4 regions of the Pseudomonas sp. CFBP 5748 genome follow, and region 1 is predicted to be linked to each of the others. Evidence: predicted binding sites of a transcription regulator. Region 1 holds the regulator's gene; each other region holds the start of a gene.
The links. Region 1 encodes FliA, which starts transcription of late flagellar genes. Its sites were predicted from a motif close to CTAAAGTTTNNNNNNNNNNNGCCGNTAA; they were not measured.
Positions count from the first base shown of each region.

Region 2: ACWNZ1_RS11050 (methyl-accepting chemotaxis protein) is a predicted target of FliA. The motif match lies at 1,832-1,859, and genes of this name have one in related genera.
Region 3: ACWNZ1_RS08840 (methyl-accepting chemotaxis protein) is a predicted target of FliA. The motif match lies at 1,307-1,334, and genes of this name have one in related genera.
Region 4: ACWNZ1_RS05395 (methyl-accepting chemotaxis protein) is a predicted target of FliA. The motif match lies at 1,605-1,632, and genes of this name have one in related genera.

Region 1 covers NZ_JBSPTN010000001.1:247,940-251,276, forward strand. Annotated here, with positions in the region: gene flhF (flagellar biosynthesis protein FlhF) at 1-317, shown strand, start outside; gene fleN (flagellar synthesis regulator FleN) at 434-1,264, shown strand; gene fliA (RNA polymerase sigma factor FliA) at 1,261-2,004, shown strand; gene ACWNZ1_RS01205 (chemotaxis response regulator CheY) at 2,170-2,541, shown strand; gene ACWNZ1_RS01210 (protein phosphatase CheZ) at 2,560-3,337, shown strand, end outside.
Region 2 covers NZ_JBSPTN010000004.1:215,205-218,541, forward strand. Annotated here, with positions in the region: gene ACWNZ1_RS11050 (methyl-accepting chemotaxis protein) at 1-1,722, opposite strand, end outside; gene ACWNZ1_RS11055 (LysR substrate-binding domain-containing protein) at 1,909-2,829, opposite strand; gene ACWNZ1_RS11060 (NorM family multidrug efflux MATE transporter) at 2,982-3,337, shown strand, end outside.
Region 3 covers NZ_JBSPTN010000003.1:291,877-295,213, reverse strand. Annotated here, with positions in the region: gene ACWNZ1_RS08850 (VOC family protein) at 1-14, shown strand, start outside; gene ACWNZ1_RS08845 (MalY/PatB family protein) at 58-1,206, opposite strand; gene ACWNZ1_RS08840 (methyl-accepting chemotaxis protein) at 1,392-2,903, shown strand; gene ACWNZ1_RS08835 (alpha/beta fold hydrolase) at 3,206-3,337, shown strand, end outside.
Region 4 covers NZ_JBSPTN010000002.1:163,280-166,616, reverse strand. Annotated here, with positions in the region: gene ACWNZ1_RS05410 (ribonucleoside triphosphate reductase) at 1-656, shown strand, start outside; gene nrdD (anaerobic ribonucleoside-triphosphate reductase) at 688-849, shown strand; gene ACWNZ1_RS05400 (anaerobic ribonucleoside-triphosphate reductase activating protein) at 846-1,541, shown strand; gene ACWNZ1_RS05395 (methyl-accepting chemotaxis protein) at 1,653-3,272, shown strand.

The DNA.
Region 1 (3,337 bases):
TGGCAACCACTAGCCAAAAGCAGGTTCTAACCGCCGCGTACCACAGCTACAAACGCTGCGGGCTGGCCGGCTGCATCCTGACTAAGCTGGACGAAACGGCAAGCCTGGGCGAGGTGCTGAGCCTGGCGATCGGTCATGAATTACCGGTGGCCTACCTGACCGACGGACCGCGGATCCCGGATGATTTGCATCTGCCGCGCCGTCATCAACTGGTCAGTCGTGCCGTGAGTGTGCAAATGCAGGAAGAACCCAGCGAAGAAGCCATGGCTGATATGTTCGCTGATATCTACCACAGCCCGACCAAGCAGGTCGGCTGAGGTAATCATGAATATTTTTTGTACCTACATCGATGGTCTGCCATGCATTGTTCCGAATGGGAACGCGCAGCCAGTAATGTGGCCTCCGTCTAAGTAAGACAAGGTAAAGAACGAACATGGGCAGCATGCATCCCGTACAGGTGATCGCGGTGACCGGCGGCAAAGGTGGCGTCGGGAAGACTAACGTGTCAGTGAACTTGTCCCTGGCTCTGGCAGAGCTTGGCCGACGGGTCATGCTGCTGGACGCCGACCTGGGCCTGGCGAACGTCGATGTGCTGTTGGGGCTCACGCCCAAACGCACGCTGGCGGACGTGATTGAAGGCCGCTGCGAACTGCGCGACGTGCTGCTGCAGGGGCCCGGCGGGATTCGTATCGTGCCGGCTGCCTCCGGCACCCAGAGCATGGTTCACCTGACCCCGGCCCAGCACGCGGGCCTGATCCAGGCCTTCAGCGACATCGGTGATAACCTCGATGTGCTGGTGATCGACACCGCTGCCGGTATCGGTGACTCGGTGGTCAGTTTCGTCCGCGCTGCCCAGGAAGTGCTCCTGGTGGTCTGCGACGAACCCACGTCCATCACCGACGCCTATGCCCTGATCAAGTTATTGAACCGTGACTACGGCATGAACCGCTTCCGTGTCCTGGCCAACATGGCCCAGAGCCCGCAGGAAGGTCGCAACCTGTTCGCCAAGTTGACAAAGGTCACGGATCGTTTCCTGGACGTCGCCCTACAATACGTCGGCGCTGTGCCCTACGACGAAAGCGTACGCAAGGCTGTCCAGAAGCAACGTGCGGTTTATGAAGCCTTTCCCCGTTCCAAATGTGCGCTGGCGTTCAAGGCTATCGCCCAGAAGGTTGATACCTGGCCACTGCCGGCCAACCCTCGCGGGCACCTGGAGTTTTTCGTCGAGCGTCTCGTGCAACAAACAGCAGGGCCCGTGCTATGACAGCCAGCGGTTACAACCATCTCTATAAAAAATCGGCACGGGACGCCCAATACGAACTGATCGAGCGTTACGCGCCACTGGTCAAGCGTATCGCCTACCACTTGCTGGCGCGGTTGCCGGCCAGTGTCCAGGTTGAGGACTTGATCCAGGCAGGCATGATCGGCCTGCTCGAAGTGTCGAACAAATACGACGCGAGCAAAGGCGCCAGTTTCGAAACGTATGCCGGTATTCGCATTCGTGGGGCGATGCTCGATGAGGTCCGCAAGGGCGATTGGGCACCGCGTTCGGTGCATCGCAACACCCGCATGGTCAGTGACGCGATCCGCGCTATTGAAGCTAAAACCGGGCGAGACGCTAAAGATCACGAGGTTGCGGCCGAACTCCAATTGAGTCTCGATGATTATTACGGGATTTTGAACGACACCTTGGGCAGCCGCCTGTTCAGTTTCGACGACCTGCTGCAGGACGGCGAACACGAAGGGCTGCACGAGGACGGCGCGAGTGCTCACATGGAGCCATCGCGTGACCTGGAAGATGAGCGTTTCCAGAGCGCGCTGGCGGATGCGATTGCCAATTTGCCGGAGCGTGAGCGACTGGTCTTGGCGCTGTACTACGACGAAGAGCTGAACCTCAAGGAAATCGGTGAGGTCCTGGGGGTCAGCGAATCGCGGGTCAGCCAGTTACACAGCCAGTGCGCGGCCCGTTTGCGGGGGCGTTTGGGGGAGTGGCGAGCGCGCTGACAGCTGTGTGGGAGCATTGCGAACGAGCTGGTCTGGCATGCGCTGCGCCAGTCTCCAACCGTGGTGCTCCAGGCCGTTGTCGAGTGTTGTGCCGGATTGATTGAAATGGCGCGTTCAGGTGCTGGGCGCGTTTAAGACTGCTTGGAGGTCGAATTGGACAAGAACATGAAAATCCTCATCGTTGATGACTTCTCAACGATGCGGCGGATCATAAAAAACCTGTTGCGTGACCTTGGGTTCACCAACACGGTCGAGGCTGACGATGGCACTACTGCCATTCCGGTCCTCAACAGCGGGAGCATCGACTTTCTGGTGACTGACTGGAACATGCCCGGCATGACCGGTATCGACTTGCTGCGCCATGTACGCGCCGACGAAAAACTCAAGCACCTTCCGGTGCTGATGGTGACTGCCGAAGCCAAGCGCGAGCAGATCATCGAAGCGGCCCAAGCCGGTGTGAACGGCTATGTGGTCAAACCCTTCACGGCCCAGGCGTTGAAAGAGAAGATCGAAAAAATCTTCGAACGCATCGGTTAACGGCGCCACGGGGGAGCTATGGACAACGAATCTTCAATGGGCGACTTCGAATCGACCCTGAAAAAACATGCCCGCGAACTGGTCGACAGCCTTGAAAAAGGCCGCTTTGGCGATGCGGTTCAAATGATCCATGAGCTCAACCAGACCCGTGACCGAGGTCTGTATCAGGAAGTGGGCAAGCTCACGCGTGAATTGCACAGCGCAATTGTCAATTTCCAGATCGACCCGCACATGCCGCAGGCCGAGGAAGTCTCGCAGATCACCGACGCTACCGAGCGTCTGGGTTATGTGGTCAAGCTGACCGAGGCCGCAGCCAACCGCACCATGGACTTGGTGGAGAGCGCAACGCCGCTGGTCAATGGCCTGAGCGAAGAAGCCCAGGCCTTGAGCACCGATTGGGGCCGGTTCATGCGTCGCGAAGTCGGCGCTGAAGAGTTTCGGGAGCTGGCCCGCCGGGTCGACGGTTTCCTGACGCGCAGCGGCACCGAGACCCGCGCCGTGGCAAGCAACCTCAACGACATTCTGCTGGCTCAGGACTATCAGGACTTGACCGGCCAAGTGATCAAGCGCGTGACCCAATTGGTCACCGAAGTTGAAAGCAATCTGCTCAAACTGGTGTTGATGGCCAGCCAGGTCGACCGCTTTGCAGGCATCGAACACGACCGTGAAGCGATACTTGCTGAAAAAGATCCACAAAAACATCTCTCGCAGGGTGAAGGTCCGCAGATTCATGCCGATAAAAGAGAAGACGTTATGTCCGGTCAGGACGATGTGGACGATTTGCTGTCCAGCCTTG
Region 2 (3,337 bases), on a different contig from region 1:
CAGACCTTCCTGCATCAACAGCTTGCCCTGCTCCATGGTGCTGATGGCGTTGCCGGTTTCCTGCTGGATGCTGTTGATCATGCCGGAAATTTCGTCAGTGGCCTGACGAGTACGGGAAGCCAGGCTGCGAACTTCGTCAGCCACCACGGCGAAACCACGGCCCTGCTCACCGGCACGGGCAGCTTCGATGGCGGCATTCAAAGCCAGCAGGTTGGTCTGCTCGGCGATCGAGGTAATCACCCCGACAATGCCGCCAATCTCCTGGGAGCGCTGGCCGAGGGTGTTGATGACCGTGGCCGTGCTATTCAGCGCGCCGGCAATTTGCTCCAGGGACGACGACGCTTCATCCATCGACGTACGACCGATCCGGGTTTGCTGGGCGTTTTCCTGGGCCAGGCGCTCGGTGTTGCCCATGTTGTCGGCGATGTCCAGCGAGGTAGCGCTGAACTCTTCCACCGCGCCGGCCATGCTGGTGATTTCCCCGGACTGCTGCTCCATCCCTTCATAGGCCCCGTTGGACAACCCGGACAGGGCCTGTGCACGGCTGTTGACCTCTTGCGAAGCTTTTCGGATGTGCTCGACCATGGTCGACAGGGCCTGGCTCATCTGGTTGAAAGCGCGCGCCAGTTGGCCGATTTCGTCATGGCTCGAGACATTCAGACGCACGCTCAGATCGCCGGCACCCAACGCTTCAGCCTGACGCACCAAATCCCCCAACGGCGCCAGCTTGCTGCGTAGCAGCCACATTGCCGCGCCGACCGCCAGCAACATCGCCAACAGACTGCCAATGGCCAGTTGCGTTCCGACGCTCCAGGTCACGGCGCGAATTTCAGCTTTCGGCATGCTTGCCACTACCGCCCACGGCCCGCCTGTGAATGGCACGGCAACGCTGTAGAAATCTTCGGCGGTATCACTCCAGAACGCACCCTTACCCGGTTTTTTGACCAGACCGACGATGGTAGTGGCCGCTTGATCCAAGGCTTGCACACCTGCCGGCGGCACCAGCCATTTGTTTTGCTCGTCCAGCAAGGCCAACGAACCGGTCTGGCCGATACGGAAGCGCTTGAGATTCTCGAACTGCGCGTTCTGTGCATCGGTGTAATCAAATCCTACATACAACACGGCAATGACCTTACCGCTGCTGTCGCGTACGGGTGTGTACTGCGACATGTAGAAACGTCCAAAAAGCAACGCGCGACCGATATAGCTCTGCCCACTCATCACCGGGGCATAAGCCGGGCCGGCCCGGTCGAGCATGGTACCGATGGCACGCGTACCGTCCTGCTTGCTCAACGAAGTACTGATTCGGATGAAGTCATCACCGCTGCGCACGAATACCGTAGCCACTCCGGCGGTCGTTTGCTTGAACTCGTCAACTTCCTTGAAGTTGTTGTTCAGCACTTCGCTGCCCAGGTTCAGGCTCGGCGTCTGGACACCCGCCACCGTAACCGGCTGATCCGGGTGCACGCTCAGGCCAGCGCTGAAACGCTTTTCGAACAGACCGCTCAACCGCTGGGTGCTTTCACGCAAAGTATCGTGGAAGGTGTTGAGCTGGTCGGCCATCAGACGCGCTTCACTGGCCAGGTGTTCTTCACGGGTGGCAAGGTTGGCAGTGTCCAGCGAACGCAGGGCAAAGAGGGTACTGCCGGAGATCACGACCGCCAGTATCACAGCAAGGGCAAGGCCTAGCTGTGAGGCGATCCGGGCACGGGGTTGAGACATGACAGCTCCTGGCCGAGAGACCGGATCGTCCTGATCACGTCGCGCACTCGGCAATTTATTCGGGTGATGTGTAGGGAGTACTTTCTAATACGAAAGTACTACCTCAACACCTTCGGCGGCGAAATCGAATACTTGAGCGCCATGGAAGGATTAATGCCAAATAGCCATCACCAGCACTGCAACACTTCACCCAAGACGCTCTACAACAGGTAATTGCATGGCCTTCACTTCGCTCTGGAGAAAATCGCTGAGTCGACGCAAGCGTTCACCTCCGGGGCGGGTTTTCGGCCAGACGAGGTAATAGTGCTCGCCGCTGGCAACCGCGGTCGGCCACGGCAGGCTCAAGCGCCCCTGGGCGACGTCTTCGGCCACCATCAACAAATCGCCCATGGATACACCGTAACCACGGGCCGCCGCGATCATGCCCAGCTCAAGCGTATCGAACACCTGCCCGCCCTTGAGCGAGACCTTGTCGGACAGGCCCATGCGCTGAAGCCAGTTGCGCCAGTCACGGCGGTCCGGCGTGGGGTGCAGCAGTTCGGCGCTGGCCAAGCGCGCCACATCCCAGGGCTGGTCGTTCAACAGGTTCGGCGCGCCCACCGGGATCAACTCCTCGGGGAATAGCAGGCTGGCCTCCCAGTCTGCGGGAAAATGCCCATTGCCCAGCAATACCGCGCAATCGAAGGGTTCTGTGTTGAAGTCAACCGAGTCGACGTCCATCCAGGCGCTGGTCAGTTGCACCTCGTTGCCGGGCTGCAGATGTCGGAACCGACTCAAGCGTGCCAGCAGCCAGCGCATGGTCAGGGTCGACGGCGCTTTCATCCGCAGGATGCCATCTTCACCGTGCAAGGTATGACAGGCCCGCTCCAGCGCCATGAAACCTTCCCGCACCCCCGGCAGCAGCAACCGCGCCGCCTCGGTCAACTGAAGGTTGCGACCACTGCGCTGAAACAACCGACAGGCAAAGTGCTCTTCAAGGGTACGAATATGCCGGCTGACCGCACTTTGGGTAATCGACAGTTCTTCAGCCGCCCGGGTAAACGAGCTGTATCGCGCCGCCGCTTCGAATGCCCGCAGCGCATAAAGAGGAGGGAGACGACGAGACATCAGGAAAACTCCTATAGCGTTTGGCGAAACCCTACCAGAAAGTCTTTCAGCATGAGTTTTAATCATGCCAGCGATCTTTTTTATCCTTTTGTGCAAACCGCCACAAGCGCCGAGAATCACCGCTTTACAGCCTTGTTTGAACATGGAGAGTGATGATCATGCGGCATCCGGTGCGTACTGAACTCTGGGCCATCCTGCGGCTGGCGGGGCCGTTGATTGCCTCGCAGTTGGCGCACATGCTGATGGTGCTCACTGACACCGTGATGATGGCGCGCCTGAGCCCCGAGGCCCTGGCCGGCGGCGGGCTCGGGGCAGCCACTTACTCGTTCGTGTCGATTTTCTGCATCGGTGTGATCGCGGCGGTGGGTACCTTGGTGGCCATCCGTCAGGGCGCCGGCGATGTTGAAGGCGCCACCCGGCTGACCCAGGCCGGGTTGTGGCTGGCGTGGCTGATGGCGCTGGTGGCCGGCTTATTGTTGTGGAACCTCAAGCCGGTGTTGTTGCTGTT
Region 3 (3,337 bases), on a different contig from region 1:
AGATGCGTGGGTAAACGCGGATCAATTGTGGCGAGGGGATCTGCTTTGTCAGGGCAATCAGCCCCTGGCCTTCAAACTCCGCTCCATCCGCGCAATCCCTTCCTCCAGCAACGCCCGCGGGCAACCGAAGTTCAGGCGCACGAACTGCCCGGCATCGTCGCCAAAATCCAGCCCGGCGCTCAGGCCTACCTTGGCTTCTTTCAGGAAGAACCCCTGCGGGTCGTCCAACCCCAACGCCGAGCAATCCAGCCAGGCCAGGTAAGTGCCCTGGGGCACCGTCATGGTCACGCCCGGCAGACGCGTGTTCACTGCTTCAACCAGGTAATCACGGTTGGCTTGCAGGTACGCTTTGAGTTGTTCGAGCCACGGACCTGCTTCGCTGTAGGCGGCGCGGGTGGCTTCAAGGCCCAGGGCATTGACGCTGTCGACCATGCCGGCCCGGGCGCTGTTGACCCGCTCGCGGACCTTGGCGTTCTGGATGATGGCAAACGAGGTTTTCAACCCGGCGATGTTGTAGGCCTTGCTGGCGGACATCAGGGTGATGGTGCGCTCGGCAATTTCCGCGCTGAGGGACGCAGTGGGGATGTGCACGCGGGCGTCGAAACACAGCTCGGCATGGATTTCATCGGAGATGATCCAGGCATTCTGCTCCAGGCAAATGTCTGCCACGGCCTTGAGTTCTTGCCGGTCAAACACCTTGCCCAACGGGTTGTGAGGATTGCTCAGCAATAGGGCGCCACCACCCTGCAACGCCTCGCGCAACGCGGCCAGCGGCGTGTGAAACTCGCCATCTACCGGGTCGAACGGCAGTTCCACCTTGTTCAGGCCCCAGTGACCCGGGGCGTTGCGCAGCGGCGGGTAATTGGGCACCTGCACCACGACATTCTGCTGGGGCTCCACGAGCGCGTGCAGCGCCATGTTGAAACCCGGTTCGACGCCGGGCAGGAACACAATCTGCTGGGGCTCGACGCGCCACGCGTACTTGTTCCACAGGTCCGCCACGATAGCTGCCCGCAGGTTGTCCTGGGCAACGCTGTAGCCGAGCATCGTATGTTCGAGGCGCTTGTGCAGCGCATCGATGATCACAGACGGGGCAGGGAAGTCCATATCGGCCACCCACATCGGCAACACATCGGCCGGGTAACGGCTCCATTTGGTGCTACCGGTACCGTGGCGCTCGAACACCGTATCGAAATCGAAAGTCATGGGGGTTCCATCAGGTCGGGAGTTGAGATGGCCAACATCATAAAGCAAAGGTCGCTGACAAAAGGTTGGTGGCGTAGTGCCACTAACTGATGATAATCAGTTACAGTTCCCTTCCGAGACGCCGATAAGGCCTGAAACCGGCATTGGTAACGGACCCCCCAAGTATCCGAAAAGGACAGCCATCCATGACATCGCCCGTGCGCTTTAACGATCACCACCGTAAAGCCGATCGCATCATGCTGGGGCTGCTTTGGCTTACTCTGCTGTATTCGCTGTGCCTGGCGTTCATGCATTCGACCTTCACCCAGGCGTTGCTGGTGGGAGGCACGACCTGCGTGCTGACCACCGTCCTTTATCGCGGCCTGGGCGGCACCCGCGTCATGCGCTGCGTCATCGCCGTGGCGCTGATGGTCATGGCGGCGCTGCACATCAACCAGACCCACGGCGTGATCGAGTTCCACTTCGGGATTTTCGTGCTGTTGGCGGTGCTGACGTTCTACCGGGACTGGCTTCCGATTGTCGTGGCCGCCGCCACCATCGCCGTCCACCACCTGGGTTTCCACTGGCTTCAGCATCAGGGCTATCCGGTGTTCGTCATGGGTACCCACGGCGGCTGGAACATGGTCTTGCTTCACGCGTTCTACGTGGTGGTGGAAAGTGTGATCCTGATTTACCTGGCGAACCAGAGCCTGGCCGATGCCACGGACAACCAGGAGGTGCTCGACAAAGTACTGGCCGCCGCCACGAAGCTGAGCAGCGATGCCGGTGCCCAGCGCAACCAAGGGGGCAAAGTCTCCTCGGGGGAGCGTTTCGACCACTTTCTGCAACAGGTCACCAACCTGGTGGACGGCGTGGTGCGCGATACCCGAAACCTCTCGGACCTCGGCCAGGATCTGTCCCAGGTGGGCCAGACCCTGGAAAACGGCGCCCGCCACCAGTTGGACGAAGTGGCGCAAATGAGCGGCGCGATCGGCCATCTGGTCCAGGCCATGGAAAACATCGCCGGCCACGTCGATCAGACGCTGCAACGCGCCGGACAGGCCAACGAGCAGGTCAACCGAGGGCGCAGCACCGTTGACCAGACCCGCGAAGAAATCGTCGAACTGGCCGGGCGCATCAACCTGACCAACGAAACCGTACAAGTCCTGGTCGAACAGGCGCAACAGATTGGCCAAGTGCTGGACGTGATCAACGGCATCGCCGAGCAAACCAACCTGCTGGCCCTCAACGCCGCCATCGAGGCCGCCCGGGCCGGTGAGCAGGGCCGTGGTTTCGCGGTGGTGGCCGACGAAGTCCGGACCTTGTCACAAAAAACCTCGGCTTCCACCACGCAAATCCAGCACATCATCGCCAAGCTGCAACAAGGCAGCCGCCAGGCCGCCGTCGCCATGCAAGACAGTCGCGACGGAGTGGAGCGCTGCGTAACCGCCAGCCAACTGGCCTCACAACTGCTGCACGCCGTGGTGGAAGACATCGCGGTGATCAACCACTTCAACGACCTGATCGCCAGCACCACCCAGGAACAGTCCAAGGCATCGCTGGGCATCAATGAGCGGTTGCAAACCGTCCAGGCTGTGGCTGAGCGCAACGCGGACAACATCGGCATCCTGACCCGCAGCAGCCAAAGCCTGCCGCCGATGGCGCAACGGCTGGCGCTCTTGGGGCAGGCGTTTCATGGGAAGGGTGGGGTGGCCTGAACCGGCATCACGAGCAGGCTCGCTCCCACATTGGGTTTGCGGCGTTCACGAATCCTAGGACCACCACCAATCCTGTGGGAGCGGGCTTGCTCGCGATTGCGGTAGGTGCGGCAACATTGATGTCACAGGCTTGCCACGCCATCCAAATGTATCTCCGTGTATCTACGTCTCGTACAGATACGGACTGTTTCTTTTAAGGCCACCGATGACACATCCGGGATACCTCGCCAGCGTCAAATGAACCCATCGAGACGGCACAAGCAGTCTCACGGGCTCACCCACCGCTCGCAAGGAGATCCACCATGGACAAGACTCTGTTGAACCCGGCATCCGCACCGCGCCCACGTCGTCTGCTCGCGCCCTCCATTCTGATGTTCACCATGATGCAACTGGGCGCCTTGGGCTTTGCCTCATCACAGGCGAGCGCCGCGGAT
Region 4 (3,337 bases), on a different contig from region 1:
TCATCCAGCACCACATGGATGCCGGTTTGTACCCCTACACCAAGCGCTACCTGGGCACCTTGCGCAATCACTTCTCCACCATCGGCGTGAACGGCTTGCATGAAATGCTGCGCAACTTCACCGACGACCAGCAAGGCCTGCACACCGAGCAGGGTCGGGCGTTCGCGCTGAAACTGCTGGATCACGTGCGGGCCACGCTGCTGCGTTTCCAGGAAGAAACCGGCCACCTCTACAACCTGGAAGCCACGCCCGCCGAAGGCACCACCTACCGCTTCGCCAAGGAAGACCTCAAGCGCTACCCCGACATCTTGCAGGCCGGCAGCCCGGTCGCCCCGTACTACACCAACTCGTCGCAACTGCCGGTGGGCTTCACCGACGATCCGTTCGAAGCCCTGGAGCTGCAAGACGAACTGCAATGCAAGTACACCGGCGGCACCGTGCTGCATCTGTACATGGCCGAGCAGATTTCCTCCACTCAGGCCTGCAAGCAACTGGTGCGCAAGGCCCTGGGACGTTTCCGCCTGCCGTACCTGACCATCACGCCGACCTTTTCCATCTGCCCGGTGCACGGTTACCTGGCCGGCGAACACGAGTTCTGCCCCAAATGCGACGAAGCCTTGCTGCTGCAACAGCAGTTGGCAGGCAGCGTTCACTGATCCGATCCATCGACCGCAAGGAGCTTCTCCCATGAACGCATCACAATCTCTTCCGCAGGCACAGCGTCAACGTTGCGAAGTCTGGACCCGCGTGATGGGTTACCACCGCCCGGTGGCGGCCTTCAACCCGGGCAAGCAGTCCGAGCATCGCGAACGGCTGCACTTCACTGAAAGCGCGGCCGGGCGTCCATGAGTCGAGTGCTACGGGTCGGGGGCATGGTGCCCCTGACCACCCTCGATTATCCGGGCCAACTGGCTTGCGTACTGTTTTGCCAGGGTTGCGCCTGGCGTTGTCGTTACTGCCATAACCCGCAATTGATCCCGCCGCGCGGCAGCGAGGAGGTGGATTGGTGTCGGGTCTTGGCGTTCCTGCAACGCCGCCAGGACCTGCTCGATGCCGTGGTGTTCAGCGGCGGCGAGCCGACCTTGCAGGACGGCCTGGCCTCGGCCATGGAGGAGGTCCGGCAGATGGGGTTTCGCGTCGGCCTGCACAGCGCCGGAATCAAGCCGGCGGCCTTCGCCAAAGTGGTCGGTCTGGCCGACTGGGTGGGCTTCGACATCAAGGCGTTGCCCGAAGATGCCCTGGACGTGACCCGGGTCGAAGGCAGTGGTGCCGCCAACTGGCGCAGCCTCGACCATCTGCTGGCCAGCGGCGTGGAGTATGAATGCCGTACCACCGTGCATTGGCACCTGTTCGACCCCGAACGGTTGTTGACCCTGGCCCGCCGTTTGAGCGAGCGCGGCGTCAGCCGGTTCGCCGTGCAATTGGTGCGCACTGCGCGGATGCTCGACCCCCATCTTTCCAGCGTCTCGGCACAAGCCTTGCAACCTGAGTTGTGGGCCGCCCTGCGCGAGTTGTTCCCCTCGTTCGTCTTACGCAGTTGACCGAACGCAGGGATGAACGACCGACAGCGGCCCGGGATGACCGGGCCACACTTTTTTAAGGTTTTCAAATGCGCTGCCAGTCGGCAGGTAATTGAACAGGGAGCATTTGATATGACCAGACTCACCACTGCCCAACGTATCGTGATCGGCTTTGCCATCGCCCCACTGGCCTTGATCGCCTTGGCGCTGTACGCCTTGAGCGACCTGGCGATGCTGCGCGACCAGGCCGAGCAGATCGTCAGGCAGGATTGGCCGAAGATCGATCCGATCATGGTGATCGCCACGGGCGTGCGCGATAACGCCAGGAACACCCGGGACCTGTTGATCGACAAGAACAATGCGCAAGTCCAGCAATCGATCGACACCACCCGGCAACGCATTACCCAGGCCTTTGCCACGCTGGAGCCGTTGTTCGATCAACCCGAAGGCAAGGCCGCCTATGCCGAGCTGAAGAAGCGCCGCGAGGCTTATGTGGCAGCGTTCGTCCAGGTGCAGGCGTTGATCCGCCAAGGCGCTACGGACGAGGCGATGACGCAGCTCAAGCAAGGCGTGATGCCGGCAGAGCTTGAGGTGTACAAAAGCCTGGATGTGCTGATGGCGATGCAGGGCAAGGTCTTTGTCGAACGTGAACAGTCGGCCCAGGCGCGTTACAGCGATGCGCGGCGCAACATGCTCGCGCTGGTGCTGGCTTGCCTGGCCCTGGTGAGCCTTGTCGCGATACTGGTGACCCGCAGCGTGACCCGTCCACTGGGGGGTGAGCCCAATGACGCGGCGCGGGTGCTGAACCTTATCGCCCAGGGCGACCTGACGATCCGGGTACCGGTGGGTGTCGGCGCCAACGACAGTGTGATGAGCAACATGCATGACATGCAGCAGAGCCTCAACAGCATGGTCCGGCACATTGCTGCCTCGGTGGATCGGGTGGCCAGTTCCTCCGAAGAATTGAGCGCGGTGAGCAGCCAGACCAACAGCACCTTGCAGTTGCAAGGACAGGAAATCGAACAGGCTGCGGCGGCGGTGAACCAGATGACCGCCGCCGTGGATGAAGTGGCGCGCAATGCCGTGAGCACCAGCGAAGCCTCGCGGGTGTCCGAGCAAACCGCCCAGCGTGGCCGTGAGCAGGTTCAGGAGACGGTCGCTTCCATTACTGCGCTGGCGGACGGTGTGACGGACAGCTCCGGGCGAATCCAGCAATTGGCCGGACGGGTGCAGGACATCAGTTCGGTGTTGGATGTGATTCGCAGCATCGCTGAACAAACCAACCTGCTGGCCCTGAACGCCGCCATCGAAGCGGCTCGCGCGGGTGATGCCGGGCGTGGTTTTGCGGTGGTCGCCGATGAAGTCCGCGCACTGGCCCATCGGACCCAGGTTTCGACCCGGGAGATCGAGGACATGATCGGCAATATCCGCCTGGACAGCGGCCACGCGGTGACCTCCATGCAAAACAACAGTGAACTGGTGCAGGCCACCCTGCTAGTGGCCCAGCGCTCCGGCGATGCCCTGGATGAAATCGCCCATTCGATCTCGCAGATCAACGAGCGCAACCTGATGATCGCCAGCGCCACGGAACAGCAGGCCCTGGTGGCCCGAGAGGTGGACCGCAACCTGGTGGGTATTCGCAACCTGTCCGAACAGGTGCTGCTGGGCGCCCGCCACACCGACACCGCCGGCCAGGACCTGGCGCAGATGGCCGGTTCGCTGCATGAGACGGTGGCGCGGTTCAAGGTATAGGCGAGGCACTGCCAGGCTTCACAGCAATCGACCTCACCACAAATCCCCTGTGGGAGCGAGGCGGA